4 regions of the Pseudoalteromonas luteoviolacea genome follow, and region 4 is predicted to be linked to each of the others. Evidence: predicted binding sites of a transcription regulator. Region 4 holds the regulator's gene; each other region holds the start of a gene.
What was found. The regulator sigma-54, encoded in region 4, starts transcription at its own class of promoters, with help from an activator protein. The targets are predictions, from matches to a motif close to GTTGGCACGNNNNTNGNNT.

Region 1 (7,516 bases), 700 kb from region 4:
GTCGTGTATGAACAAATGGCTTACCAATATTGAATTCAGAATGACTGTCTGAGTATTCATTGGCGCACGTACCTACCGTATATTCTGTAGGTCCGTAGCCATTAAAAATGCGTGTGACTTTTGATAGTCGCTTTAGCATATCAAGGTTAGGGGTCTCACCTGCAACGACTAATGTTTTTAATGTGTGCAGATGTTTTAAATCCATTAATGCCAATAAGGCGGGGGGGATACTAGCAAATTGAATCGCGTTGTTGGCAAGAAGCTCTCCCAGAGCTGTCGCGTCATGACGTTGCTCTTCATTGGCAATGTAAACTGTCTGACCTAGCATCAGCTGGGTGATCAACTCAAATACACTGGCATCAAAGATATAGGATGCAAACATGAGTGCACGTTCGATTTTATCAATACCAAAGCGGTTGATCTGTGCTTCCGCTAAATATAATAAATTCTGATAGGGGATTTCGACCCCTTTCGGATTACCAGTTGTACCTGAGGTATAAATGACATAAGCGATATCAGACATAGCTGAGTGTGTAGGGGTAAACGCTTGTGTACTTGGAGACTCAATTGATACGGTTGGGTAATCGTTAAATAACGCTGCATTTTGAAATTTACTATGCGTCAAAATTAAAGCGGGTTGACTGTCTTCAATAATAAATTGACAACGAGAGGTCGGGGCTTCAGTCGAGATGGGGATATAGCCCTTCCCTGATTGGATAGCAGCTAAAATACCGATTACCATATCAATACCACGCTCAAGATATAGTGCCACATAAGGTGACTCGGATGGATTCTCTTGAGCATGTTGTTGAATATTAGCAGCAACTCTTTCAACTTGAATTTCAAGCTCTTGATAGCTTACTTGGTCTTCGCCAAAAATTAAGGCAACATTATTTGCGTATGCTGAGAAAGCATGTTTTAAAATAGCTTGAGGGTGATCGCTGTTATGAATTGATATGCGTGCTGTCATCATGGTAATCCTTCAATTTAATTAACGCCAGCGCTACACTATGTTGCAATTGTGTTTTTAATGTGTGTTTTTTGAAGTGTTTCTTTCTCATTTTTTGAAAAAAACACGTATTTTCACTTGATAAATAATCAAATTATGTTAATCAAAAGGAATCTTTATGCGTATTACTCCTTTGGGAACCCCTTTTTCTCCAACGGCATGTAAAATCCTGTTTTGTGGTGGCGGTGAGCTAGGTAAGGAAACAGTGATTGAATTTAAGCGATTAGGGGCAGAAGTCATCGTGTTAGATCGCTATGACAATGCGCCAGCCATGCAAGTTGCAGACAGAAGCTATACGCTCTCTATGCTGGATGGTGAGCGGTTAGCAGAGGTGATTCGCGCAGAACAGCCTGATTACATAGTGCCAGAAATTGAGGCGATCGCCACAGATACACTGGTTGAATTAGAGGCTGAAGGCTTTACGGTTGTACCAACAGCAAAAGCAACACAGCTCACCATGAATCGTGAGGGGATCCGTCGATTAGCAGCTGAAGAATTAAAAATAGCGACTTCTCCTTATCAATTTGTTGATAGCATCGACGACTTTCGTGCAGCCATTGAACACATTGGTATGCCCTGTGTAGTGAAGCCGATCATGAGCTCATCGGGTAAAGGACAAAGTGTGGTAAAAACACTGGGTGATATTGAATCTGCGTGGGAATACGCACAGCAAGGTGGTCGAGCGGGGCAAGGGCGTGTCATTGTAGAGGGGTTTGTGGATTTTGATTATGAAATCACTTTACTGACCATACGCCACAGTCAGGGTACTAGCTTTTGTGCACCAATTGGACATGTACAAGCCGGTGGAGACTATCAGCAAAGTTGGCAGCCGCAGGCAATGAGCGAACTGGCATTGGCACGCAGTAAAGACATTGCTAGCAAAATTACTGAGGCACTCGGTGGTCGCGGTTTGTTTGGGGTTGAGTTATTTATTAAAGGCGACGAGGTCTATTTTAGTGAAGTCTCTCCGCGTCCACATGATACTGGCATGGTGACCTTGATTTCCCAAGATTTGAGTGAGTTTGCGTTGCATGCGCGTGCTGTGCTTGGTTTGCCAATTCCTACGATTCACTTTCATGGTCCTTCTGCATCCAGTGTTATCCTTGTTGAAGGTGAGTCTGATCAAGTACAATTTGGCAATTTAGGGCAAGCATTGGCAGAAGCCAATACCGATATCCGCTTGTTTGGTAAACCGCAGGTTCAAGGTGTCAGACGCATGGGGGTGGCATTGGCACGAGATAATAGTGTGGATGAAGCGGTAGAAAAAGCAAAGCGTGTCAGCGGTGCGGTTGAATATACCGTTTAGTGGTGTGAAATAGGGCCTTATGGCCCCAAGTTTTGCAGCAAATTAAATCTATAACTCAAAATCGATGGCGTAGCTCACATAGACTTTGAGGTCGTCATCGGCATCAAGGTCGGTTTTTACTAAGCCGAATGTATAAGCATCTTTATTCAGGCTGACGCCATAATCCATATAGCTGTCATCTTCTCCTGTCCATTCCATGACGGTATCACCACTGGAATTGCCAATATGCAAGCCCAGCTCAGCATCTTTGAAAACAGGGAAAGCGGCACTCAGTTCGACGTATAGCATGTCTTCTTCGGTGCTGCTATCTGATTGCGCATGTGTCATATAACTCACTTTTAAACTGACATTGCGCCACCCGAGTGCGCCATAGACTTCACCAAAATCTATATCACCTGCTGCATCTGGATAAGCGTAGTGAATATAGCCAATATCATAGCTCAGTGCCTTTACCTCGCCACTAAAACCGAGGTAAAAATCTAATTCGTAACTGGTGCTGGATGCGTCACCAAAATCGACATTGGAGGCCCAAGTGCCCATATAAAATCCAGAATCGTGGCTATAGTCAATACCGCCTGATACGGCTGCGGCATCATCAGATTGGGTAATACCACGCCAAAAGTAATTTGAACTGGCAGCGGCATTGGCGGAGACAGAGTGTTCACTGGCTGACATAGCGTGGGTAGAAAGGAGCGCTGCATACGTACACAATAAGAAAGTTGCTTTGTTTGTCATAATGGTTCCTATATGGCACAGAATAAATCGTATTTTTAAAACGAATGTCCGCTGGACACAGTCAGCGATAGACCAAGTCTCAGAGGTGTTTAAGCAATCGCAAACTGCGCGCCAATTTAGGCGCATTGACTGGAATTTAGTTTAGGTGATTGAAATGAAATGTAATAAATTTTATTGATAATAAAGTTATTAAGGGGAGGATTTTCGAGGTGTGCACATCTATGGTGCGGATTATATCAGCCTGCACCGATAGTATGCAGGCTGTGCGTTATACCATTAGCCAAATATGGTACGCATTAACTGAATGGTTTCATCAACGCTTCTGCCTTTTTCGACTTCAGCAATGATTGAGTCACGTTTGGCGCGAATATGTTCAGGCATAGATTCATCATTGAGCGCTCTATCAACTAGCGTTTCGGCAGACTCTTTGCTTCGGCGCACAGATTTAGTACCAGAGCCGCTAGATGTACGTTTTGGCTTGTGCAGCAGTTTATAGTAATTTGATGACGTGGCCATATCTTCATCGGCATAATAAAATAGCACAGGTAAGAGCGCTTTGATGCCAGCCAACTTTGCCTCAAGTTCATTGCTGCCACTTGCCATTGCAAACCATGACATTTTAGCAATTGTTTGTACTATGTCTTGCCAGTAGCGTTCAAAATCACGGTTGTTTAAGCGAGTGATCCCCAAAGCTTGACAAAGGGCATCTAGGCGATTGTTGCTGATAGGTGTAAACACATCAGGGCGGCGCATAGCTAGTAGGCGCGTTGCGGGTGCAAGCGTCGGCTTTTCTTCGCTGCCATTGAAAGCGCTGAGAAATGCAATGGTAAACCCTTGATAGTGCTCTAATGTGACTGGACCTTCGAGTGGAATATGGGCTAATGCATCATCAAAAGCACTTGGCAGATCAGCAAATTGTTGATGGAACCCTTTTGCACTTTTTGTAGAAGCAAACCATTCGACATCAAACTGATAAACGCTGGTATCATGTTTTGCTGTATGTTTACCAGCAAAGGCTAGGCGATCCTCTACAATCATATCTTGCAGTTTGCTATTACGCAGTGTAGCAATGTAATCCAATAGTTTTAATTGCTCATCCAGCACTAACACGTCACTGCGCTGAGCGATGAACTCACTGACCACAGGCCAAGGTGCAATTCTGAGCGTTTTAACTTGTAAAAAGCTGATAGCTGAAATTAGCATGTCTTGGAGTTTTTTAACGGTTGGTAGCTGGTGGTCATCCAGTAGGTCAAAATTGATTCGGTTTTTAGCCACATCGAGTAACTCATAACACCAACCCAGGAAGTCCTCTGGGTGATTCTCTACTTTAACTGCCATCAGGTTCAGGCTGATCTCAGTAGATTGTTTTAAGATGTTTTGGTAAATCTGACTTTCTTGTTCGCCCAAAGCCATATTTGACGGTGAAATGAGCAACTTTTTCATGCTGCGTGAGTACTCCAAGGTTAGGTTGAAATCTAGACTATTCAGTTTAGCGAACGTATCGTTAAACTTGCAAGGGCGAGGATCATACCGAGTTCTAGCTCAGTTGCAATGTGGTTTTTGCGTCTTTTTTATTCTTTGGTTTAAGATGTTTTTTTTCTTGTGCGTATCTTACGAGAAAAAGCGAGATTAGTGCCTTGGTCTTTCCTGTTTATAGTCGCCCCTAGGCTTGGATGTAATTTACGGTAATTGGCCATTTAATGTTTTTTTTAATTATATAAAACAGATGTTTAAGGTTTTTCTGGTAAGCTATGAAATGATTCTATAAAACGTTAAGTTGATATTTATTTAGTCTAAATATCATTTAGCCTCTGTGCAGCTTTGTGGTTTTTTATCGGCCTCGCTATCATAATGCATAGATAATTATTTCTCTGGAAGGATGGATGATGAAGGCAATATTAAAAGGTGTAGTAGGTTTACTGATATTCATAGTGGTGTTGATAGTTGTGGCACCTATGTTGATCCCAACTGAAACGATAGTGTCACAGCTCACGACTCAAGTTGAGAAGACCACAGGCCGAAAGCTGACGATCGCAGGTGATAGTGAATTATCGATTTTGCCAGAGCTGAATATTAAGCTTAACCAAGTGACCTTTGATAACATGCCAACGGGCAATGCACCACATATGCTTGAAATGGAGCAGTTAGCTATACATATTCCATGGGGGTCTTTGCTGTCAGGTGACTTTAAGCTAGAGCGATTCGTCATTCAAAATCCCCAAATTTTGTTGGAAGTAGATTCAACAGGCAAGCCAAATTGGCAGTTATTTGGTGCAACATCGACATCATCAAGCACATCAACGAGTGAAGTAAGTTCAGGTCCAGTCACCTTACCAGATGGATTTGATATTGCCTTGGGGGAAGTAGCAATTTATGGCGGATCACTCACTTATGTAGATAATCAGGGCGGCACGAAAGAAGAACTGAGTGATTTATCATTGAGCGTAGCGCTTCCTTCATTATATCAATCTCTTTCAGTGCAAGGCCAAGTTACTTTTCAAGGACAGCGCTTTGACCTTGAATTAAGCGTAGATACGCCAGCAAAAGCGATTCAAAGTGAAGATTTCAAATTCACTAAAAAGCTTAGCAATGAGTTGGTGAATATTGATTTTAATGGCAGTGTACTTAATCAAGGTCAGTTGTTCGAAGGCGCGCTTTCGCTATCGGGCAGTTCTGTGAAATCTTTGGCAGCATGGCAAAAGGTAGACTTGAATGCCAAAGATAAAGCCTTTAATCAGTTTGAAGTCACAGGAGACATGTCATTTTCGGACAATGTGTTTCGTCTCAAGCAGTTTACCGCTGCGCTAGATGAGTTGGCCATAAAGGGTCGTGCACAAGTGAACTTGGTCCAGAGATTATCGGTCAATGCAGATATTGATTTGGGTATGCTTGATTTAAACCCTTATTTACCTGAGTCTGCTGCTGTGCCTGAGCAAACGCCAGAGCCAAAAGAAGATACGCCTGTACAGCCTATCGTATGGGATGATACTGAAATTGACTTGTCCGCTTTGAATACATTAGATGCGAATATCGTGGTGCGCTCAACTGGATTACAAGCGCGTAAAATTACGCTAGGCAAAAACCAATTGTCAGTGAAGTTAAATGGAGGCAAAGCCGTCGTATCATTGGATAGCTTTAATGCCTATGAAGGAACAGGTAAAGGGAAGATAGAAATCAATGGGGCCAAAAAGCCGTATCAGATCAAAACTAATTTTGCGCTCAATAGCATTAATGCCGAGCCATTACTCTCCGATGCTATCGACTTTGACAAGGTACTTGGCAAAGGCAGTATTAATTGGCAGTTAACTACTCAAGGGGTGAGCCAAAAGCAGTTTGTCTCGCTGCTTGGTGGACAATTGGCATTTGAGTTTAAGGATGGGGGCGTAAAAGGGGCTAATTTGGCTGAGATGGTAAGAAAAGGCCAAGAAATGCTCAAGGGTAATTTCTCTGGGCTGTCTGAAGGTATTAATGCAGATTTTGACCCTCAACAGAAAACAGATTTTTCAGCACTCACGGGGAGCTTTAAGTTTAATAAAGGCGTTGGGACGAATACTGATTTATTACTGGCAAGCCCACTTATTCGTGTGACCGGCTCTGGGGATGTTGATTTGCCTAAGACGTTTGTCGATTATCGTTTGGTAACCGGCATCGTTGATACCATTGAAGGGCAAAGTAGTCGTGATAACAGTACGGGTTTTAAAGTACCGGTGAGGATCAAGGGTCCATTTCATAAAGTGGAAACGCACTTAGATTTAAGCAGTGCGGCTAAAGACAAAGCCAAAGACGCAATTAAAGATAAACTTAAAGACAAGTTTAAAGGCTTATTTGGCGGATAGACTGTATAGGGTGCATGTTAACGAACCAGCATAATATGTACCCTTTTTCCGCTGTTCTTTGTTAAATAGGAAGTTGCTAATTATATGTGTTTTAGAGAACGAACTTGTCGTGCGCTCAGTCCTTGTCTTCTGTGAGTACCTTAGGCGTTAGATTGTAAACCCTCCTTTAGTATAAATTTATTATTTCTTATTTTGCATATGTTTTGTTCGATAATGGGATTAAGTACCGGTTTTTAAATATTAAAAATCAAAAAGCATTTCGTTATTGTAAATAGAGTCGTGTACATGCGATATTTTTGATTGAAAAATGTACACAGGTCGTTTAATTCTATTAGCTATATTCCCAATATAGATAATTTTTAGCCATGCTCATAGCTCATGACTTTTTTGACATTTTTGATCTGCAAGCTAAGCACAAAGCCATACGAAGTGAAGCCCAGAATACGATTGTGGAGAGCGAGCTGTGAAAGTTATACAAGTTGAGTGTGTTAGCAAAACTTATCAGTACTATAAAAAGCCGCAAGGGTTTTCAGCCTCTTTAAAAAACCTCTTTCAGCGGGAAATATTGTATACAGAAGCCATTAAAGACATTTCTTTCGATATCGAGCGTGGTCAAGTTGTTGCCGTAGT
Region 2 (7,516 bases), 1.9 Mb from region 4:
AAGTTCGCTTCCTTATTTCACAAGTTGCACAAACGGATGCCAATGTCCTGATTTTAGGTGAGTCAGGAACAGGTAAGGAAGTTGTAGCTCGTAATGTTCATTTGCTTTCAAATCGTTCGGATGGCCCGTTTGTACCAGTAAATTGTGGCGCGATACCTGGAGAGCTACTTGAGAGTGAGTTGTTTGGCCATGAAAAAGGCGCATTTACAGGCGCTATTTCTGCGAGAAAAGGGCGCTTTGAACTTGCTCAAAATGGCACCCTATTTTTAGATGAAATTGGCGATATGCCACTACAAATGCAAGTTAAGCTATTGCGTGTTTTACAAGAGCGCAGCTATGAGCGAGTTGGTGGAACCAAGCCTATTCAGGCGAATGTCCGTGTTATTGCTGCAACGCACCGCAATCTTGAAGAGATGATAGAAGAAGGTAAGTTTCGAGAAGACTTATTTTATCGTCTTAATGTTTTTCCAATAGAAAATCCGTCTTTGAGTCAGCGTGTTGATGATATTCCTTTGTTGTTAAAAGAGTTACTTCGTCGAGTAACAGAGCAAGGTAATAAAGGCGTGAAGTTCACTGATAGAGCGGTTGAGAGCCTTAAGTCACATGCATGGCCTGGAAATATACGTGAGTTGGCTAACTTGGTAGAACGAATGGCGATTATGTTTCCTGACAAATTGGTTGATGTTACAGATTTACCAACAAAGTATCGTTATATTGAAGTGGAAGCTTTTGAGCCTGAATATCCTGAAGAACTTATGGAAAGAGATGCCTTCAATGACTTGTTTAGTGAAGGTTTTAGTGATTTTGAGGAGGAAGAGGAGATCATAGCGCCTGAGCAACCTATGCTTGGTTTACTGCCTGATGAGGGGATCGAATTAAAAGATTACTTAGCAGATTTAGAGGTTAGCCTTATAACTCAAGCATTGGAGCGATACGATTACGTGGTGGCACGAGCCGCGGAAATATTGGGTGTAAGGCGCACAACACTTGTGGAAAAAATGAAGAAGTATAATCTCAACAGAGATTAGGTCAGATTAACCACACGCATTGTTTAGTTCATCGGCTATGTTTAGCGTAGCCAACAGGTCAATTAGCGGCTGCTTGGCGTGGCAGTCGTTATCATGATCATTAACCATCCCAGAAGCCTGCATATGCGCATAAACTGTAGTGGGTCCTAAAAATTTAAACCCTTTCTTTTTTAAGTCTTTGGCAAACTTTTCGCTTATTTCACTGGTGGCAGGGTAGTCCTCTTTGCTTTTAATGTCATTGATGATGGGCTTGAAATTTACGAATGCCCACTGATATTTAGCAAAGCTACCATAGGTCGCTTGTACTTCAATAAAGCGCTGTGCATTGTTAATGGTGGCCAATATTTTGGCTCTATTACGCACAATTCCTTTATTTTCCATCAGTGTCTCGACATCTCGCTCTGACATATTTGCGACTTTCTGCACATCAAACTCTTTAAAAGCGGCTCTATAATTTGCGCGCTTTTTTAAGATGGTATACCAGCTCAATCCAGCTTGTGCCGATTCGAGGGTAATAAATTCAAATAGCTTGTTATCGTCCCAGACGGGTACGCCCCACTCTTGGTCATGGTATGCAACATAATCAGGTTTACTCTCATCAAGCCATAAGCATCTTTTGCACATAAATATGCTCCTAGATAGAGTGTCATAAAGGTATAAGCATTTATCTTACATTGAGTAGTTAAAATCAAGGTTTAACTGTACTCGTTAGCGCACGTTTAGCATTTTTGTATTTTACATGAAATAAGAGCTTGGAGAGTACCTATAATACGTGTGTCAAAGTTTTGTCTGCTTAAAATCAATAGTAAGTTATTGTAAAAATTGAAAAATAAATCTGGCACGTCATTTGCTTTATTCATGCTAGGAAGATTCATGAGAGTAGTGTCATGGCGTTAGCGAAAGTGATAAATCCACAATTTGTGCCAGAAAACCATTTTAACCCTTGCTTGCTGCAAGAAGCGTATATTGGTGAGCTGAGCGACTTGCGACAGCAAGCAAGCTGGTTGAGCCATTTGGTTGATACTATGCCCGCAGGCATCGTTGTTTTAGATGGGCAAGGCATGATTGCCAAAGCAAACCAAATTGCTAAAGATATGTTGGGTGAACCGCTTGAGGGTGAAAAGTGGTTTAACATAATTCAGCGTTCTTTTAGTCCGCAACAAGATGACGGTCATGAAGTGTCGTTGCGGGATGGGCGCTTAATTAAGCTGGAAATCACCGCGCTTACACCTGAACCTGGTCAGTTAATTTTGATGACTGACTTGACCGAGACGCGTCGATTGCAAGCGCGTGTTGCACATATGCAGCGCTTAAGTGCACTTGGAAAAATGGTGGCATCACTTGCACACCAAGTCAGAACACCTCTCTCTGCCGCTATGCTTTATGGTGCTAACTTGGGTAGTGAGAACTTACCAACTAAGTCCCGAGAAAAGTTTCACAATAAACTGATGTCGCGACTGAAAGACCTTGAGAATCAAGTTAATGATATGCTGCTATTTGCCAAAAGTGGCGAACAGCAAGTGATTGAACAAGTTTCTATGCAGCAACTTCTTAATGAAGTGAAGGCTGGAGCCGATGCCATGGTATCACTCCATAATGCTCAGCTGGATGTTATCTTACCAGATCCTGACATTGAAATTATTGGTAACAAGACAGCACTCGCCAGCGCAGTTCAAAACTTGATCCACAACAGCGTACAGGTGATAGGCTCTGGTGCACTCATTACCTTAAGCGCTGTGCGTGACAAAGAAGATCATGTTCGTATTTCGGTTTGTGACAACGGACCAGGGGTTGATATGAGCTTGGCAGATAAATTATTTGAACCTTTCTTTACTACTAAATCACAAGGCACTGGACTGGGGTTAGCGGTTGTTAGTTCAGTGGCAAACTCGCATAAAGGACGTGTTGAAGTAAACAATACGTCAAACGGAGGAGCATGCTTTAGTATGCTGTTACCCATATCTCAACATACTCAACTTCAGGAGGTTGTATGAGCAATAAAATTCTAGTCGTTGAAGATGACGCAGGTTTACGTGAAGCACTATTGGACACTCTAGAGCTTGCTGGCATTGATTGTGTTGAGGCTGATAGCGCTGAACAAGCCATGATATTGCTTAAGCAGCAAAGTTTCTCACTCGTTGTCAGTGACGTTCAAATGGGCCAAATGAGTGGTATAGATCTGCTCAAAAGTATCAAATTGAACTTTCCAAATTTACCGGTATTAATGATGACGGCATATGCCACCATTGACGATGCTGTTGAAGCTATGCGCTTGGGGGCGATTGACTACATGGCAAAGCCATTTGCGCCAGAGGTGCTACTCAATATGGTTAGCCGATACATGCCGGAAAAAGAAAAAGAAACTGATGGTCCTATTGTTGCAGATGCAAAAAGCCTTCAGTTATTGAACCTTGCCAAAAAAGTGGCACTGTCCGATGCCAGTGTTATGGTTTTAGGTCCCAGTGGTTCAGGTAAAGAAGTGTTGGCACGCTATATCCACGATAGCTCTGAGCGTAAAAATGAGCCTTTCGTCGCGATTAACTGCGCTGCTATTCCTGAAAATATGTTAGAAGCGACTTTATTTGGTTATGAAAAAGGTGCTTTTACTGGCGCGATCCAAGCTTGCCCGGGTAAATTCGAACAAGCACAAAAAGGGACTATTTTGCTGGACGAGATCACGGAAATGGATCTTGGCTTACAAGCGAAGTTGCTCCGTGTATTGCAAGAGCGGGAAGTAGAGCGACTTGGTGGTAGAAAAACGATTGAGCTAGATGTCAGAGTTTTGGCAACCAGTAACCGAGATTTAAAAGATGCTGTCGCCGAAGGTAAATTCCGTGAAGATTTGTATTATCGATTGAACGTCTTTCCATTGACGTGGCTACCACTAAAAGACAGGGCAGCAGACATTGTACCTTTGGCTAAACATTTAATTGAAAGGCATTGTCAGAAGTCTAGTCAACCTGTGCCGTCGCTCACTACTGCTGCTCAGCAAAAGCTGTTACAACATGCATGGCCGGGCAATGTACGAGAATTAGATAATGTCGTTCAACGTGCCCTAATACTACAACAGGGTGGCCAAGTATCTGATGCTGATATTTTTATTGAAAACTTGACACCAATTGAAATGGTTAGTGAGTCTGCATTTACTCCAACCCCAGTTGAGCTTGATGCTTCTCCATATCATTCTGAACCTGCTGCCGAGGCTGCCTCAATGAATCAGAGTGATAGCATGAGTTATAAGGAAGAGCTACAAGATAAAGAGCATCAAATTATTTTGGATACACTCACCCGTTGCAATGGTAAGCGTAAAGATGTTGCTGAAATACTTGGGATCAGTCCAAGAACGCTCAGATATAAACTTGCTAAGATGCGAGATTTAGGTTTGCCTGTACCCGCTTAACTTTTTAATAAAGCAACCAGAATTATTCTGGTTGCTTTATAACCTGTCAAAAAAACGTCCTCTCCAATTTGTTGATAAGCTATTGATTATAAATAATTTAAAGTTGGCATGAATGGTGCATTATACCTTGTATCAGAATTGACAGGGTGAGCAACATGAAAATTCAAAACACCAGTTTATACCAAGAAATGCAGTCAATGGCATCTCAGGCCGGTAGAGTTCAACCACAGGCTAAATTGCCAATTCAAGAAAGTGCTGCAACTTCTAGCGCGCAGTTCGGCGATATTTTGCAAAACGCTCTTAACACGGTTGCAGATTTACAAAGAGATACAAAATCTAAAGTGACGGCAGTGGAAATGGGCGATCGTAGTGTTTCTCTTGCCGAGGCAATGATTGCGAAAAACAAATCATCTGTGGCCTTTGAAGCAACCGTACAAGTTCGTAACAAACTTGTCGAAGCTTATAAAGACATTATGAGCATGCCGGTGTAATTGAAGAGAAGATTGGAGAGTAACTGTGGCTACAAATCAAACGACAGATCTAGCACTTTCAGACGGCCAAGCAGGTGCAGTAGCTGAAGGCGCAGATACCCAGCAAGAGCAAAAGTCTGGTTATTTTAGCGCATTGAGTGGCGTTGATATGCTGCGTCAAGTTACGCTCGTGATCGCACTGGCAATTTGTTTGGCAATTGCTATTTTCATCATTATTTGGGCTCGTCAGCCTGATATGCGACCGCTTGGTCAATATCCAACGGATGAACTCGTTCAGACTTTGGATTTCCTAGATGCGCAAAAAATTGAGTATGAATTAGACGGTAATACCGTCATGGTTGCAGAAACCGATTATCAAGATATCAAATTAAAAATGGCACGTGATGGGTTTACTCAGTCACCGACCTCTGGCACAGATATTTTGATGCAAGATATGGGTTTTGGCGTGAGCCAGCGTCTCGAAAGAGAAAGGTTAAAGCACAGCCGAGAACAGCAACTAGCACGCACGATAGAAGAACTTCAAGATATTAACAGAGCCAAAGTGCTACTAGCGATTCCAAAAGAAAATGTATTTGCTCGTCGTGAGAAAAAGCCTTCTGCAACAGTTGTGTTAACCATGAAACGTGGTCGCACACTCGATGGTGAGGAAGTTGACTCAATAGTAGATATTGTCGCGTCAGCGGTGCAAGGGCTTGAGCCATCACGGGTTACTGTAACTGATCAAAATGGTCGTTTATTAAATTCAGGTTCTCAAGACTCTTTAGCTGCACGTTCTCGCAAAGAATATGAAATTGAGCGCAAACGTGAGTCTGAATATTTATCGAAAATTGACAGCATTATGATCCCTGTTGTGGGGTTAGGTAACTTCACTGCTCAAGTTGATTTGACAATGGACTTTAGTGCGGTTGAAGAGACGCACAAGCGCTTTAACCCAGACTTACCTGCTGTACGCAGCGAAACAACCTTTGAAGAAAACAATATTGGCGGGATCACCGCAGGAATTCCAGGTGCATTAACTAATCAGCCGCCAATGGATTCTAATATTCCTGAAATAGCTGGTGCAGGTGGCAGTGGTAAAGGAACTACTCCAAGTCGCTCACAAAGAGAGGCGACGCGTAACTATGAACTTGATACGACGATTTCTCATAAGCGTCAACAGACTGGTGTAATACGCCGCATAAGTGTGTCCGTTGCTGTTGATTACGTCGCAAAGGCTGATGCTGAAGGGAACGTATCAATGGTGCCAAGAGCACAAGAAGAATTGAATAATATCCGTCGCCTACTTCAAGGTGGTGTTGGCTTTGACATGCAACGAGGTGATGCGCTTGAAGTTGTGACGGTACCTTTTGTACGCGAAGACATTTTAGAGGCATCAGAGCTGCCACTTTGGGAGCAAGAGTGGTTTATGAAGGTTGCGCGTCTTGCAGCCGGTGCTTTGGTTATCATCGTGTTGATTATGGCAGTAGTTCGCCCTATGCTGAAAAGACTTATTTACCCAGATGATACTCTTGAGGACTATGATGAGGATGCACTGACTGCTGGTGTAGACTTAGGTGATAGTACATTAGATATGCTAAGTAATGACTTTGATGAATCAGCAGTTGGCTTCTCCTCTGATGGTACATTACAATTGCCAGACTTACATGGTGATGAAGATCTACTGAAAGCGGTTCGTGCATTAGTAGCCAATGAGCCTGAGCTTTCTTCTCAAGTGGTCAAAGCGTGGTTAACTGAAGATGAGTGATGAAGAACAAAAACAACTGCCTCCAACGTTCGATGTTGAGAAGCTTGATGGCGTCGATAAAGCCGCCATCTTACTTTTAAGTTTAACAGAAGAAGATGCAGCACAAATTTTAAAACACCTAGAGCCGAAGCAAGTTCAAAAAGTGGGTATGGCGATGGCGGCGATTGACGATTTATCGCAATCAAAAATCAGCGCTGTACATAATTTATTTATTGAGCAGATCCAAAGCTTTAGTACTATTGGTTTCCAGTCTGAAGACTTTATTAAAAAGGCATTGACGGCAGCTCTAGGTGAAGATAAAGCAGCAAGCTTGATCGACCAGATAGTGATGGGGTCAGGTGCCAAAGGTTTAGACTCCTTGAAGTGGATGGACTCCAAACAGGTTGCCAACATTATTCGTAATGAACACCCGCAGATCCAAACCATTGTTTTATCGTATTTAGAGCCAGAGCAATCGGCAGAAATCTTGTCTCAGTTCACCGAGAAAGTCAGATTAGATCTGACGATGCGTATTGCTAACTTAGAAGAAGTTCAGCCAGCAGCACTGCAAGAGCTAAATGAAATCATGGAAAAACAATTTGCAGGTCAAGCTGGTGCGCAAGCTGCGAAAATGGGCGGCTTAAAAGCGGCAGCAGACATCATGAACTATCTAGATACCAATGTAGAAGGTCAGTTGATGGATTCTATTCGTGAGCATGACGAAGAAATGTCACAACAAATCCAAGACTTGATGTTTGTGTTTGAAAACTTGATGGATGTAGAAGATAGAGGGATTCAAGCGATTCTGCGTGAGGTACAGCAAGATGTTCTGATGAAAGCCATCAAGGGGGCTGATGATTCCTTGAAGGATAAG
Region 3 (7,516 bases), 1.9 Mb from region 4:
GCCACTCACGTCGGTAAAATTAATTTGTAAACCATATAACTCTGCGCCAGTAGGCGTGACCGTTTGAGAGTTTAAAGGTGCAGTGTAAGGAACCGTTGTTGCATTACCAATGGTATTACCTTGAGCATCAATTGCTGCAATGGTTACATTACCTGCATTATAAGTCACTCTAAAGTCTGTAGCAGGGATCTGTTTACCTTGACCAGGCTCCAATGTTGCAGCTAACTGAGTAGTGCTGGTGTTACTACTATGCGGAAAACCAGCTGTCGTCGGGATGGTAAATATATTACCCCCCAAATTACCATCAAGATCCATACCCAGCTTGTTCTGCTGGTTAAAGGCATCAGCTAAAGAAAGCGCAATTTGTCCAAGCTGATTTTGGGCAGGGATTAAAATTTCATCCCTAAATGCTAAAAGCCCACCAATTTTACCCTGTAATTTGGTTTGATCTACTTCTAATGCGATAGCGGCACCTTCCGTGATATCTAGTTTAAGTTCCTTTTTATTTGGATCCGGATCGCCATCTAATGAAAACAGGTTAAAGGTACCATTTTCCATTACAACCGATTGCCCAGATCCTAAAAACACCAACTTTTCACCGTTAGAACCATCTAATGTTTCGATATCTACCAATTCAGACAGATCTTTAATTGCCTGATCTCGCTCATTTAGTACCGAGTTTGCATTGTCGTTATCCGGGTTTGCGTTAAGTGCACCAACCTGACCATTGAGATCGCTAATTTTTTGAATTAGGTTATTTGCTTCTTGTGAATAAATCGCCAACTGCTCGTTCACAATATTATTTTGATCAAACACAATGCCTGACAATCGATCCATTTGATCAATCATATTTTGCGCATCTGTTAGAAATAATGAGCGTGTAACTGTAGAAGAGGGCAAGTTCATTGCTTCTTGCAAGTTGTTAAACAGGGAGTTAATACTGGAGTTTAAATTATTGGAGTCTTCCCCAAACAAAGTGTCCACTCGACTAGATTCAGTCACAAACTGGTTATAATAAGACTGACTCGAGATGTCTCTATACAATTGTTTTTGGGCAAATTCATTTAATAAACGAACCGTTTCTCCACGACCAACCTGATTCCCAACCATGGTTGCATGTTCAGTACGCTCTCGAATGTAGCCCACCGTATTTAGGTTTGCTATGTTTTTACTGGTCGTTTGCAACAGTTCACTGCTTGCTCTAACGCCAGAGGTGCCAATGTTCATTAAATTAAAAGACATCTTAGTTTACTCCTTGACGTATAAATGAAGACACAGCTGATTGGAAATGACTTCCACCTAACACATTTTTAATTTTGTTCGCATAGTTAGGGTCAGTTGCATAACCTGCTTGTTGCAATGCATCTAAGTATTCACTTGGCTTAGAGGCTTTTTTGAGTGCTTCCTCATAACGAGGGTTCGACTGCAAAAAGTCCACATAATCACTGAAGCTGTCTTTCAAAGATTCATATGCTCGGAAATTTGCTTGTTTTTTAACAGGCAAGCCCTGTTCAAATTCGAGTGTCATTTTACTGGCACTGTCTCCTGTCCAGCGGCTATCCGCTTTGATATTAAATAAGTTAAAACTGCTATTGCCATCTGGTTTCGAGATTACATGTTTTCCCCAGCCAGTTTCTAAAGCGGCTTGAGCGACCATTACAGCGGGGTTTAAGCCAATTTTTTCAGCGGCAGATTTCGCGTAATTCCACAGCGTATTTATAAATTCTTCAGGACTTTCAAAGCTCTGAGGCTCAGCAAATTCTGGTTGAGCGACCTCTTGTGCAGCTGGTTCGTCTAATTTGAGTGGTTCAGAGGATCTTTTTTGTTGGGCTTCGCCATTAGCGATTTTATCGCTTTGGATTTCTGCACCTGTGCGTATTACTGAGGACGGCATATATCCATCTTTTTGTGGAGATAATTGCTGTACTATTAAGTCTGCAAGCCCTAAGCTGCCTTTATTTGATAGTTCTAGCGCCATTTGCTGGTCATGCATATCACGATAGAACTTCACGCTACTCGAGTTAAATGGGCTATCTTTGTCTTCAAAAGCTTCATTGGCTTTACGCATACTCGTTAACAGCATTTGCGTGAAGATTGATTCAAACTGCTGTGCAGCCTTTTTTAGCGCTTGCTTTGATGCATCACCATCACCAGCACTTTTTAACGCATCTTGTCTCAATGAGTTAAGGTTGTTTAAATCAAAAAAGCTTTGATTATGTGTCGGATCAGTATTCATGGTTCAAAAACACGTCGTTAAAAAAGGGATATAACTATTAATGCAATTATTAAGCCAAAAAAAGCCTCATAAATATGAGGCTAACTTATTGAATATAAATAGAACACTATATGACAACTAATTGACCATGTATGGCACCTGCTTCTTTGAGTGCTTCCAATATCGCCATCAAATCGCCAGGTGCCGCACCGACAGCATTAATTGCGCGAACCAAATCATCTAGACTACTGCCAGGATCGAAAACAAATGCTCGAGAATCGTCTTGATCTACATCGACAATACTTTGCCTTGTCACTACAGCATCCGCTTCAGTTAAAGGCTGAGGTTGTGATACGTTTGTCTGCTCCGCAATTGTCACTGTCAGTCCACCGTGCGTAATCGCTGCTGGTTGTAATTTCACATCTTTACCAATCACAATAGTGCCAGTTCTAGAGTTGACGATAATTTTGGCTGACGTATCAGCAGGCTTAAACTCAAGGTTTTCAAGTGTAGATAAATATGCCACACGCTGTGACGGATCTCGCGGCGCAATAACTCGGACAGAGGCTGCATCTAAAGCACTCGCACTGTTTGGTCCAACTAACCCATTGATTGTATCGGCTAAACGTTTAGCTGTTGTGAAATCAGGACGGTTAAGATTAAACGTAATATGGTCGCCCTGTGTAAATGGACTTTTTACTGCACGTTCCACCATCCCTCCATTGGGGATCCGGCCAACGGTTGGTGTGTTTATTACAACTCGGCTTCCGTCCAAGCCCTCAGCACCTAGTCCACCAACGATCATACTACCTTGCGCAATCGCATATACATTACCATCGACACCTTTCAAAAACGTTTGCAACAATGTCCCACCTCTTAAGCTACCTGCACTGCCAATAGAAGACACTGTGACATCAATACTTTGCCCAGGTTTTACAAAAGGTGGTAAATCCGCATGCACGGCCACGGCTGCGACATTTTTGATTTTTGGTTTCAGGTTACCAGGTAAAGTGATCCCAAAGCTGTTCAACATTGCTTTAAAGCTTTGCTCTGTAAACCGGCTTTGCTCACCTGTCCCCGGCAGACCAACCACCAAACCATAGCCTATCAGTTGGTTACTTCTCACTCCTTCCACCACACTGACATCCTTAATTCGCTCAGCACTTACACTAAGTGAGGCCGCCAATGTAAAAATTAAAATAAGAGTTTGCAGAATACGCATGATCTACTTCCTTAAAATGGCATCAATGTGCTCATGAAGAATTTAGTTAGCCAACCTGCACTCTGAACTTCTTGCGTTTGACCTTTACCAGAGTATTGGATCCGAGCATTAGCAATTCGATTAGATTGTACTTCGTTTTCATAAGACACGTCTTGCGGTCTTACTAAGCCTTCAAGTCGGATAAACTCTTCCCCAGTATTCAATGTTAACCACTTTTCTCCGCGGATCACTAAGTTACCGTTTGGTAATACACGCATAACATTGACTGAGATGTTACCAAACAAACTATTTGACTGGTTGGCCTGAGCATCACCCTGATAAGAGGAGTTTGCGCCCATATCCAGTTGAATGGCATCTCCACCAATATTTACAGGTACATTGCCCAAACCAAGGAATGGGTCAACATTTACTTCGCTATCTTTATCTAGTTTCGAGTTAGCAGCTTTTGAGGCTTGAGTAGACTCCCTCAATACCACAGTAATAATATCACCTACTCTGACTGCTTTTTTATCTGAGTACAGATCATTCGAATATGAATTGAATAATGACCCCGTCGATACAACAGGTTCAGCTTCCGTTTCAGGATACATAGGAGCGTAATAAGGATCATCTCTTACAACGTTACTATTTTCCGTAGACATGCATCCACTTAGGCTAAAGCCCAACGCAAAGACTAAAATACATTTACGCATGATCTGTCCTACCCTATTACAGTTGTTGATTGATGTAACTCAGCATTTCGTCAACAGACTTAATTACTTTTGAGTTCATTTCATAAACACGCTGGGTCTCAATGAGATTGACCAGCTCTTCGGTCACATTTACGTTGGATGTTTCAAGTGCACCCTGTACCATAGAACCAAGGCCTTCAACACCTGGGTTACCCTGCACTGGCGCACCACTAACCGCTGTTTCTGTGTATAAGTTTTGACCTATCGGCTCTAGACCAGATGGATTAATAAAGTCACTGATCACAAGCTGACCGATGACAGTGTTCTCAGCTTGACCATTAATACTGACCGACACTTCCCCATCTTGAGAGATAGTGATGGAATTTGCATTGTCCGGAACCGTCATTTCTGGTTGAACAGGAAAGCCTGCGCCAGATGTGACTACACGGCCGGTTTCATCTGTGGTGAACTGGCCATTTCTTGAGTACGCAATCGTCCCATCAGGCATTTGGATCTCAAAAAAGCCCGGCCCTTGGATCATCCAATCCAAAGAGTTTTCCGTGCTTATCATATTCCCTTGAGAAAAGTTCTTTTGGTTCGCAACCACTTTCGAACCTGCACCAAGCATCAAACCCGACGGCAGCTCTGTATCCTGAGATGAACGACCACCTGGCTGATTGATATTTTGATAAAGCAAATCTTCAAAAATCGCTCTACTCTTTTTGTAACCAACAGTACTGGCGTTAGCCAAGTTATTGGAAATGACCGAAATATCAGTCTGTTGAGCATCAAGCCCAGTTTTACTTATCCACAATGCTGGATTCATAATCTTTACCTCACTCTCTTATACTATGCGCAGGAGCGAAGTGTGTCGCTCGTCGATTTCTTCTGCTGACTTCATTAACTTAATTTGCATCTCAAACTGTCTTTGGTGATTAATTAAATCCACCATCTCATGAACAGGATTAACATTAGACATTTCTAAATAACCACTCATCACTTTTGCCGTTGGAGATACTTCGCAAAAACCACAATGACCATCATCTAACTGATCTTCTTGTGGTCTAAATAAACCATCGTTGCCTTTCTCAAGTTGATTATTATCAGCGGTAATTATTTTTAGCCGATCAACGGTTTCTAAGAAATTCGCGGGAGCCCCCTGCGGGCGAACTTGAATAGAGCCATCATCACTAAATACCACTTTATCGATAGGTAAAGGCAATATAATTGGACCCCCTTCGCCAATTAATTGACGACCATGACTAGTAACCAACGCGCCGTCACTAGTAATGTTAAGCGTACCTACTTTTGTATATGCCTCTTCACCACTGGCATCCATAACACTGATCCACGATTTCTCATCAACCGCGATGTCTAAATCACGACCTGTTTCTGCAACCGCGCCGCTTAACATATTTGTACCTGGGCGTTCTTGCATGGCAAACACACGTGTAGGCAAACCTTCTCCAAACGCCTGCATAGAGCGAGCCTGAGCAAAGTCAGCCTTGAAGCCTGTGGTATTAGCATTAGCTAAGTTATTAGCTTTGAGCGCTACGCCACGTAAGCTTTGTTTAGCACCTGACATGGCGACATAGAGCATTTTATCCATGAGAACGACCTAAAACTGTTCAATATATGGTGATAAAAGCAATATTAGTGCCAGAGTGAGTGTCAAAAAATAAAAAAGCCGCAAAAGCGGCTTTTATAGAAGTGGTTTATCCTATCGGATCTGAAGAATGTTCTGCTGAAGTGTTGAGTTAACTTCAAGTGCACGGGAGTTTGCTTGGAAGTTTCTTTGTGCACTGATCAAATCAACTAACTCATTCGTTAAGTTTACATTAGATTGCTCTAACGCCGATGAATTGATAGTACCTAGAGTACCTGAACCAGGTTCACCTGCAATAGGCTCCCCAGAGGTTAGACTTTTCTTCCACCCTGTATTACCAGCTTCCGTCAAACCTTGTGAATTTGAGAACCTTACCATCGCAACCTGGCCTAAGAAAGTAGAGTCACCGTTACTGTAAGACGCCACAATTTTACCATCAGAACCAATATCAATACCTGCTAGTCGACCCGTTGTCGCGCCATCCTGATCCAGTGCTTTCACTTCAAAACGGCTGGCAAACTGCGTCGGTAGTTTATTGGTTGTATTGGCTTCATCACGCCAGTTCAATTGAATATCAGATGGAAAGGTTGCACCATTGGTTAATAACCCTGATACATTAGCTGCGGTTAAATTCAATGAGTTAAAGGTTGTGCCCGTATTAGCTGTTTCTGCAGCGCCAGTATGTGCCGGAAAACCTTGTGCATTAAATCCAAACTCCGTAATAGGCGTTATGGCTGCAGGGGCAACAATTTCGCTACCATTTGCATCAAATGGCTTGCCACCTAACGTTGCATAAACCTGCCACTCATTTGCATCAGTTGCAGGATCTTCTTTACGGAAGAACAACTGTAAAGTATGTGGTTCACCCAAAGAGTCGTACACTGTCGTCGACGTTGAGCTGTTATAAGATGCCGTTGTATCTGGATCAAATGCAATGGTTGGTGCCGTCGCTGTTGAATCTAAGTTAAATGATGAATAAACATTTGTCGTGGCACGAGGAGAACCTGATGCGTCCGGTATCTGCAGTGGCGACGATGTACTTAAACTCACCGAAGTTGTATCACCTGTACTTGGATCAACAGGGAAGCCCTGAAGAAAGTTACCGTTTGCATCCACAATAAAGTTATCTTTGTTCAGCTTAAATGCACCTGCACGAGTGAACGTATAATCTTGGCTGCCTAAATCTTCACTTGTTGCAAAGTAACCCTCACCTGTAATAGCAAGGTCAAGTGAGTTTTGTGTAAAGTTCAATGAACCTTGGTGGAACTGCTGAGCAACCATCGTCGTAGACACACCATCACCGTTTTTGGTCTTACCAGCACTAAACACTGACGAAGCATATACCGAAGCAAACTCTGCTCGAGACTCTTTAAAACCTGTCGTATTTACGTTCGCAATGTTGTTAGCTGTGGTGTCCAAATCTTTTTGGGCTGCAGCTAATCCTGTTAAAGCAATATTAAAACTCATACTCTAATACCTCTATAAATGAAGGTTAAATCTTTTGATTAAGCTATCTCTGCAACGTCAGATAGTCTAACTGCACCAGCTTTAGTATTAATGACAATGCCCTGAGAGCCATTGACATTGACACTATCAATATTTCTAAAAGTCGCTGTAGGCAAAGACTCAAACTTACCGTTTAACTGCCCTTCAGCTTTAATTGTGTACTCACCTGGTGGTGCTGGTTCATCATTGTTTGTTAAACCATCCCACTCAAAGCGTGTTGCTCCGACGCTCTGCTTTCCTAGCTCGATTTTTCTAACAAGCTCGTTTTTATCGTTAACAATACTCAGCGTTAGCTT
Region 4 (7,516 bases):
TAATGTAACCATTACAGGTAAAGGGCTAATCGCCGATCTCAATATTGAGGTTATTGAACTAATCAACCACACTGAAACGATTTATGATAAGCAATAAATTAAGTGCAACCATACTATTAACTTGTGCCATAGGGCTACTTTCGCCAAGCGTGTTCGCTAATAATAACCCTGAGCAAGTCATCATCAGTTCGGGAAAACAACAAGCGCAACTACAAACTAATATTGGCGTTTTTGAAGAAAACGTAGAAATTATTCATGGCCAAAGAAAAATTTTTGCCGACAGACTTGAGGTGCACCGCAGAGAAGACCTCGGCGAAAACAAACAATTATTAGTAGCAACAGGCTCTCCGGCAATTTTCCAAGAACGACAAACTGACGGTAGTTTATTGAAAGCCAGTGCAAATGAGGTCCGCTACGACGTCGCGAATCGATTATTGACCATCAAAGGTAATGCAGAAATTAGTCAATCCGGTCAGAAGATTTCTGCCCAAGAGATCCTCTATGATATGGAAAAGCAATTAATTAGTGCGCAAAAGGCAAATGAAGAAGGTAAACGTGTAAGAACTGTTTTACTCCCAGTTGAAAAAGAGCAAGACGGAACCAAGGAGCCACAGTGAGTACACTAAAAGCGACGGCACTGGCCAAAAGTTACAAAGGCAGGCAAGTAGTAAAGAATGTTGAGCTAAGTGTTGAAGCAGGTAGCATTGTTGGTTTACTGGGCCCAAATGGTGCCGGTAAAACAACTACGTTTTATATGATTGTCGGCCTAGTCCCCAGCGATAAGGGCGCTATTCATATTGACGAGCAGGACATTACGCTACTGCCAATGCACAGCAGAGCCCGTTTAGGTATTGGTTATTTACCACAAGAATCTTCAATCTTTAGAAAGTTAACCGTCTATCAAAATTTAATGGCGATCCTTGAAACGAGAAAAGACCTCAACAAGATTGAACGCGAAAGAATATTAAATGAATTACTTGATGAATTTAACATTCAACATATTCGTTCAAGCTTAGGTATGGCACTCTCTGGTGGTGAGCGTCGTCGCGTTGAAATTGCTCGCGCTTTAGCCGCTGATCCAAAATTTATTCTATTAGATGAGCCTTTTGCTGGCGTTGATCCCATTTCAGTGTTAGATATAAAGAAAATTATTGAGCATTTAAAAAACCGTGGGATCGGCGTTTTGATCACAGATCACAATGTACGTGAAACATTAGATGTATGTGAGAAGGCATATATTGTTTCCCATGGCGAATTAATTGCTTCAGGTAGCCCTGAACATGTTTTAGCGGATCAAACCGTTCGAGATGTCTACTTAGGCGAACAATTCAGGCTATAGTTAAGAACAAGCGTAACAACGAAAAGGATTGTTAGAGATACATGAGGCAATCGCTACAGCTGCGCATGGGGCAGCAATTAACAATGACACCACAATTGCAACAAGCAATCCGCTTGCTGCAACTGAGCACATTAGACCTCCAGCAAGAAATTCAAGAAGCACTGGACAGCAATCCTTTATTGGAAGTAGAAGAAAACGAACAAGAGTCTTTTGAAAATGGTCTAGATAAAACCCATGAACAGGCACAAACAACGGATAAATCGGAATCAAATACTGAAGAACAGGTAGAAACGCAGCTCAGTGATTATGAGCAAGACACAGACACGGCACTCAATAAAGAGACACTCAGTGATGAGATGGCAATGGATGTCACATGGGATGAATATATCAGCGCTGCGCCTGTAAGCTCGTCTGGGCCTATGCCTGAAGATGAAAGTGTCTATCAAGGTCAAACAACCGAAAGCCTTCAAGAGTATTTGATGTGGCAATTAGAATTAACACCTTTTAGTGCGACAGACCGACTTATTGCGCTGTCTATTGTTGAGGGGGTTGATGATTCAGGTATTTTAACCGTCTCTTGTGAGGATATTCTAGAGAGCTTAAACAAAGACAATGACCAAGAGCTTATTGAGCTCGATGAAATTGAAGCCGTATTGAAGCGGATTCAACTGTTTGATCCTGTTGGTATCGCCGCTCGCAGCCTTCAGGAATGCCTGATTGTTCAATTAAATCAGTTTGCATCTGATACTCCTTGGCTCGAGCAAACTAAACAGGTCATTGATGAGCACATCGATCTATTAGCAAATCGTGATTATCGTACTATCATGAAGAAAACAAAGCTCAAAGAAGGCGAGCTTAAAGAAGTGATGACGTTAATTCACAGTTTAAACCCCAAGCCAGCTGCCAGTATTGTGCAAGAAGAGGCTGATTATGTGATACCTGATGTCTCTGTTAAAAAGATAAAAGGTCGCTGGGTCGTTGAACTAAACCCTGATTCGATGCCTAAAATCAGAGTGAATGATCACTATGCAGCGATGTCACGCTCGGTAAAATCCAGCAGTGACAGTCAGTTTATTCGCTCACATTTACAAGAAGCCAAATGGTTTATTAAAAGCTTAGAAAGCAGAAATGAAACTTTAATGAAAGTTACTAATTGCATTGTTCAACAACAACAGGCATTCTTTGAACATGGCCCTGAGGCAATGAGACCTATGGTACTCAATGATGTTGCTGAAATGGTTGATATGCACGAGTCGACAATTTCTCGGGTAACAACGCAAAAATATATGCACACGCCTCGCGGCATTTATGAATTGAAATACTTCTTCTCGAGCCATGTTAGTACCGAGAACGGTGGTGAATGCTCTTCGACAGCAATTCGAGCGCTCATCAAAAAGCTAATCGCTGCAGAAAACTCAGCTAAGCCTTTAAGTGATAGTAAAATTGCAGATGTATTAGCAGATCAAGGTATTAAGGTGGCAAGACGTACTATTGCCAAATACCGAGAGTCTTTGGCTATTCCACCGTCTAATCAACGTAAAAGCTTGATTTAGACGTAACAAAAGAAGGAAAAATGCTTATGCAACTAAATTTAACTGGTCGCCATGTAGAAATTACCGATTCATTAAGAGACTACGTAACAAGTAAGTTTGCGAAGCTAGAAAGGCATTTTGATCACATAAACAATGTACATGTAATCTTAGATGTCGAGAAACTCATACAAAAAGCAGAAGCGACGTTACATGTTAATGGAGGCGAGCTTTTCGCTTCAACAGAACATAGAGACATGTACGCAGCCATAGACGGCTTAATTGATAAACTGGATAGGCAAGTCATTAAACATAAAGAGAAGCTAACTCGACACTAATCATGAAACTTAGCACACTAATTTCCGAGGACTGTAGCAAAGCTGCGGTCCTTTTTAATAGTAAAAAAAGAATACTCCAATATATCAGTGAACTGGCTCAACAAAAAATTCCAAACGCCAATCAGCACGATATTCTTGAAGCTCTCCTCAATCGCGAAAAATTAGGTAGCACAGGCATAGGTAAAGGCATTGCTATTCCCCATGGCCGGTTATCAGGTCTCAATGACGTTGTTGCCATTTTACTCGTAAATCAACAGGCTATTCCTTTTGACGCTTATGATGATCGCAGTGTAGACATATTTGTAGCACTCATCGTACCAGATGGTGAAAATAAACAACATTTAGAGACCTTAGCAAGTATCGCTGGTAAACTAAATGATAAACATTTTTGTAAGCGACTTAGGCAAGCGAGTAACGACAACGAGCTTTACCAAGTCCTTGTTGAGTTTGATAAATAATAGGAATTAACCGTGGAGCTCATAATTATCAGTGGCCGTTCTGGCTCAGGTAAATCTGTTGCATTAAGAGTATTGGAAGACTTAGGTTATTACTGCGCTGATAATATTCCGGTCAATCTCTTACCTGCATTGGTTCGCAGTGTTTCTGACAGTTATAACAAAATCGCCGTCAGTATCGACGTGAGAAACCTACCAAAAGAACAACAAGAATTTCACGATATTTTAGAGTACTTACCTGGATTTGCGAAGCCACAGGTATTTTATCTAGACTGTGACGACCAAACACTGATTAAGCGTTTTTCAGAAACTCGCCGATTACACCCCCTGTCATTAAATGACCTTCCGCTTGATTTAGCTATTAAACAAGAAAAGAATTTGCTCGAAGTATTGATCCGACGAGCCGATGTAACCATAGATACAACGGATTTAAGTGTGCATCAATTAGCTGAAAGTGTTCGTGAGAAAATATTGGGTCAAAAAGACAAACAGCTAATAATCACATTCGAATCTTTTGGCTTTAAACATGGTATTCCAAAAGAGGCTGACTACGTTTTTGATGCACGTTTTTTACCCAACCCACATTGGGAGCCTGAGCTAAAGCCGTTAACGGGTTTAGACCAACCAGTTGTCGACTATTTATCTAGCCATAGCATAGTACAAAAATTTATATGGCAAATTCAGACATTTATGCAAACTTGGCTCCCCCATTTAGAGCGCAATAATCGCAGCTATTTAACGATTGCTATTGGATGTACCGGTGGCCAACACCGCTCAGTTTACTTAGCTCAAACTCTTGGTGAGCGTTTTCAAAGAACACATTCTAATGTGAAAATTCGCCACCGAGAGCAAGAACAATGACTCAATCGCATCAAGGCCTTTTTCTAATAAAGAATAAATTGGGATTACATGCAAGAGCTGCAACGGTATTGGCACAACTCTCCACCCAGTTCGATGCGGATATTACACTCTATCAAGGAGAAAAAAGTGCGCCAGGTGATAGCGTACTCGCTTTACTTCTGTTAGAAAGTAGTCAAGGCAAAGAAGTTAAAGTCACGTGTACAGGTCCAGATGCGCATGATGCCCTAATAGCAATAGGAAACCTTATAGAAAATAAATTCCATGAGGACGAATAGCGTATAGGCGCTATCTTAATTGCCATTACAATACTTTCTATGCACAGGATGCCTGTGATTACACTAAAATGTCATAAGTTACATTTAAATTAAGCAGCTATAATCATTATATAATTTTTTCTATTACACTATTATATGTAGCAATAATTGAAGGTCTTCAGCTTCAATAGAGCATGCAACCGAGATAAAGATCAGTTTACTGGAAGGCCTTAGTTACACGCTAGAAAAGCACTAAATAAAACAAAGTAGCCTCCTATAACGGCTCATAACTCACTATCATGTTTTCTTTAATTTGAAATTTGGAAGCCTATGCCTGACGTTTTTGAACAAGACTATACACTGGAACAATTACAACAAGTAACCAAAGCAATAAACAGTGGACAGTTTGTTCAAGTTAGACAAACACTTGCTGAGATCCCTCCTTGTGACACCGCACTTTTACTCGAGTCCTCACCACACAAAATAAGGACGACACTCTGGCAATTAGTTGACCCAGATATACAAGGTGATGTACTCGAAGAACTATCAGAAGACGTCCGATTAAGTATTATTGCCAAGATGGAGCCGGAACTTATCGCGGCAGCCACTGAAGATATGGATGATGATGACCTGGGAGAAGTGCTCAGAAGCTTACCTGTGCCCATCTATCAAGACGTCATTAGCGCAATGGACAGCCAAGATCGGGCACGTGCTACGCTCGCTTTATCTTACAATGAAGGCTCTGCCGGCGCGTTAATGAATGGCGATACCATCACCATTCGTCCTGATGTCAGTTTGGATGTCGTATTAAGATACTTAAGGCTAAAAGAAGAGTTACCGCAAGGTACTGACGACCTCTATGTCGTAGATAAAGAAAACCGCTTTTTGGGGTCTTTATCAATTGGCATTTTATTAACCAACCCACCTGACAAGCTCGTTCAAGAGCTTATGAATGAAGAACGAGAAACCATTCCCGTTACTATGCCTGAGAGTGAAGTCGCGCAACTATTCGAGCGTCATAATTGGATCTCTGCGCCTGTTGTCGATGATCATACTCAGCTGCTCGGTCGGATCACCATTGATGATATCGTTGATGTCATCAGAGAAGATGCTGAACACAGTTTAATGAGCATGGCTGGTTTAGAGGATGAGGAGGACACCTTTGCGCCAGTTATGAAAAGTAGTCAAAGGCGTTCAATTTGGCTTGGTATTAACCTACTCACAGCTTTGCTCGCAGCCTTTGTCGCTAGCTTTTTCGAGAGTACCCTAGATATACTTCCAATTTTAGCTGTGCTTAATGGCATAGTGCCAAGCATGGGTGGCGTGGCGGGCAGCCAAACTTTGACTTTGGTGATCCGTGGTATAGCACTTGGCCATGTCAATCAAACTAACCAAAAGTTTCTGTTAGGAAAAGAGCTTGCTATCGGTGCATTAAATGGCGTGTTGTGGTCTCTGTTAATAGCGGGCGTAGTAGCACTATGGCAATGGGATTTTAAACTTGGCGCAGTCATCGCCTTTGCTATGTTTATGAACTTAGTCGCAGCGGGGATAGCTGGTGCCAGTATTCCTTTGATATTAAAACGTATGAAGATAGATCCAGCGCTCGCTGGAAGCGTTGTGCTAACCACAGTCACGGATATTGTCGGTATTTTCGCTTTCCTAGGAACGGCTACTTGGTTTTTACTCTGAGCTATGCTCAGAGTAACTTAGTCAGTTGGAGATTATTCACCGGCAACCTGCATGTTTTCAATCAAGATTGAACCTGTTTGAACCGCACCGCGTAATTCAATATCCCCTCCGATTGCTTGAATATTTTGGAACATATCTTTTAAATTGCCAGCGATGGTAATTTCACTCACCGGATACTGTATGTCACCATTTTCAACCCAGAAACCCGCAGCGCCGCGAGAATAATCACCAGTTACAGTATTAACCCCTTGCCCCATCAACTCCGTGACTAATAAGCCTGTGCCCATTTCATTGAGTATGGCGTTGAGATCGTCATGCGTCTTGTTCACTAACCAGTTGTGGATCCCACCAGCATGACCTGTCGCATGCATACCCATTTTTCTCGCCGCATAACTAGCCATTAAATACGTTTGCAGCTCTCCACCTACAATAATATCTCTGTCTTGAGTATAAACGCCTTCACTATCAAAAGGTGTTGAGGCCAACCCTTGTAACAGATGTGGCCTTTCTTGAATAGAGACACAAGGATTAAAAATTTGCTTACCAAGTGTATCGAGTAAAAAGCTCGATTTGCGGTATAAAGCACCACCGCCAATCGCCGAAACCAAATGTCCAAATAAGCTATTCGCGATATCAGAACGAAAAACAACAGGTACTTTCATTGTTGACAGCTTTTGACTATTAAGTTTTGCGAGTGTCGACTCCGCAGCTTCAATGCCAATCGCTCGCGGATCTTTTAATTTGTCATGTTTTCTAGCTATGCTGAAGGCCGAGTCTCGTTGCATCATGTCGCCTTCTTGACCAATCACCATGGTACTTAAAGTATGTCGAGAACGAGGAAAACCCGCTAAAAAACCATGGCTATTACCATAGACCCTTAGCCCCTGATGAGAAGCCAAGCTCGCCCCATCTGAATTCACAATACGCTCATCAAACTCCAAAGCTGATTTTTCGGCTTCAATACAATATTCAATCGCTTTTTGTGGAGACAAATCCCAAGGGTGATGAAGATCCAGATCAGGAATATCTGTTGCCATAAGCACTTTATCAG

Region 1: the regulator sigma-54 is predicted to act here: its motif matches at 3,148-3,166, upstream of S4054249_RS00890 (TorF family putative porin).
Region 2: the regulator sigma-54 is predicted to act here: its motif matches at 4,531-4,549, upstream of fliE (flagellar hook-basal body complex protein FliE).
Region 3: the regulator sigma-54 is predicted to act here: its motif matches at 2,277-2,295, upstream of flgJ (flagellar assembly peptidoglycan hydrolase FlgJ).

What each region holds. Positions count from the first base shown of each region.
Region 1 is NZ_CP015411.1:216,023-223,538, forward strand. Features, by position in the region: gene S4054249_RS00880 (non-ribosomal peptide synthetase) at 1-973, opposite strand, end outside; gene purT (formate-dependent phosphoribosylglycinamide formyltransferase) at 1,128-2,315, shown strand; gene S4054249_RS00890 (TorF family putative porin) at 2,364-3,050, opposite strand; gene S4054249_RS00895 (hypothetical protein) at 3,327-4,493, opposite strand; gene S4054249_RS00900 (AsmA family protein) at 4,937-6,886, shown strand; gene S4054249_RS00905 (ATP-binding cassette domain-containing protein) at 7,350-7,516, shown strand, end outside.
Region 2 is NZ_CP015411.1:1,457,762-1,465,277, forward strand. Features, by position in the region: gene S4054249_RS06345 (sigma-54 dependent transcriptional regulator) at 1-1,028, shown strand, start outside; gene S4054249_RS06350 (DNA-3-methyladenine glycosylase I) at 1,035-1,652, opposite strand; gene S4054249_RS06355 (sensor histidine kinase) at 1,916-3,022, shown strand; gene S4054249_RS06360 (sigma-54-dependent transcriptional regulator) at 3,019-4,428, shown strand; gene fliE (flagellar hook-basal body complex protein FliE) at 4,584-4,919, shown strand; gene fliF (flagellar basal-body MS-ring/collar protein FliF) at 4,945-6,663, shown strand; gene fliG (flagellar motor switch protein FliG) at 6,656-7,516, shown strand, end outside.
Region 3 is NZ_CP015411.1:1,405,455-1,412,970, reverse strand. Features, by position in the region: gene flgK (flagellar hook-associated protein FlgK) at 1-1,242, opposite strand, end outside; gene flgJ (flagellar assembly peptidoglycan hydrolase FlgJ) at 1,244-2,236, opposite strand; gene S4054249_RS06115 (flagellar basal body P-ring protein FlgI) at 2,343-3,437, opposite strand; gene flgH (flagellar basal body L-ring protein FlgH) at 3,449-4,129, opposite strand; gene flgG (flagellar basal-body rod protein FlgG) at 4,146-4,934, opposite strand; gene S4054249_RS06100 (flagellar basal body rod protein FlgF) at 4,953-5,717, opposite strand; gene flgE (flagellar hook protein FlgE) at 5,829-7,181, opposite strand; gene S4054249_RS06090 (flagellar hook assembly protein FlgD) at 7,220-7,516, opposite strand, start outside.
Region 4 is NZ_CP015411.1:4,421,868-4,429,383, forward strand. Features, by position in the region: gene lptC (LPS export ABC transporter periplasmic protein LptC) at 1-97, shown strand, start outside; gene lptA (lipopolysaccharide transport periplasmic protein LptA) at 84-617, shown strand; gene lptB (LPS export ABC transporter ATP-binding protein) at 614-1,339, shown strand; gene S4054249_RS19060 (RNA polymerase factor sigma-54) at 1,381-2,892, shown strand; gene hpf (ribosome hibernation promoting factor) at 2,919-3,206, shown strand; gene ptsN (PTS IIA-like nitrogen regulatory protein PtsN) at 3,209-3,664, shown strand; gene rapZ (RNase adapter RapZ) at 3,677-4,522, shown strand; gene S4054249_RS19080 (HPr family phosphocarrier protein) at 4,519-4,797, shown strand; gene mgtE (magnesium transporter) at 5,107-6,465, shown strand; gene pmbA (metalloprotease PmbA) at 6,498-7,516, opposite strand, start outside.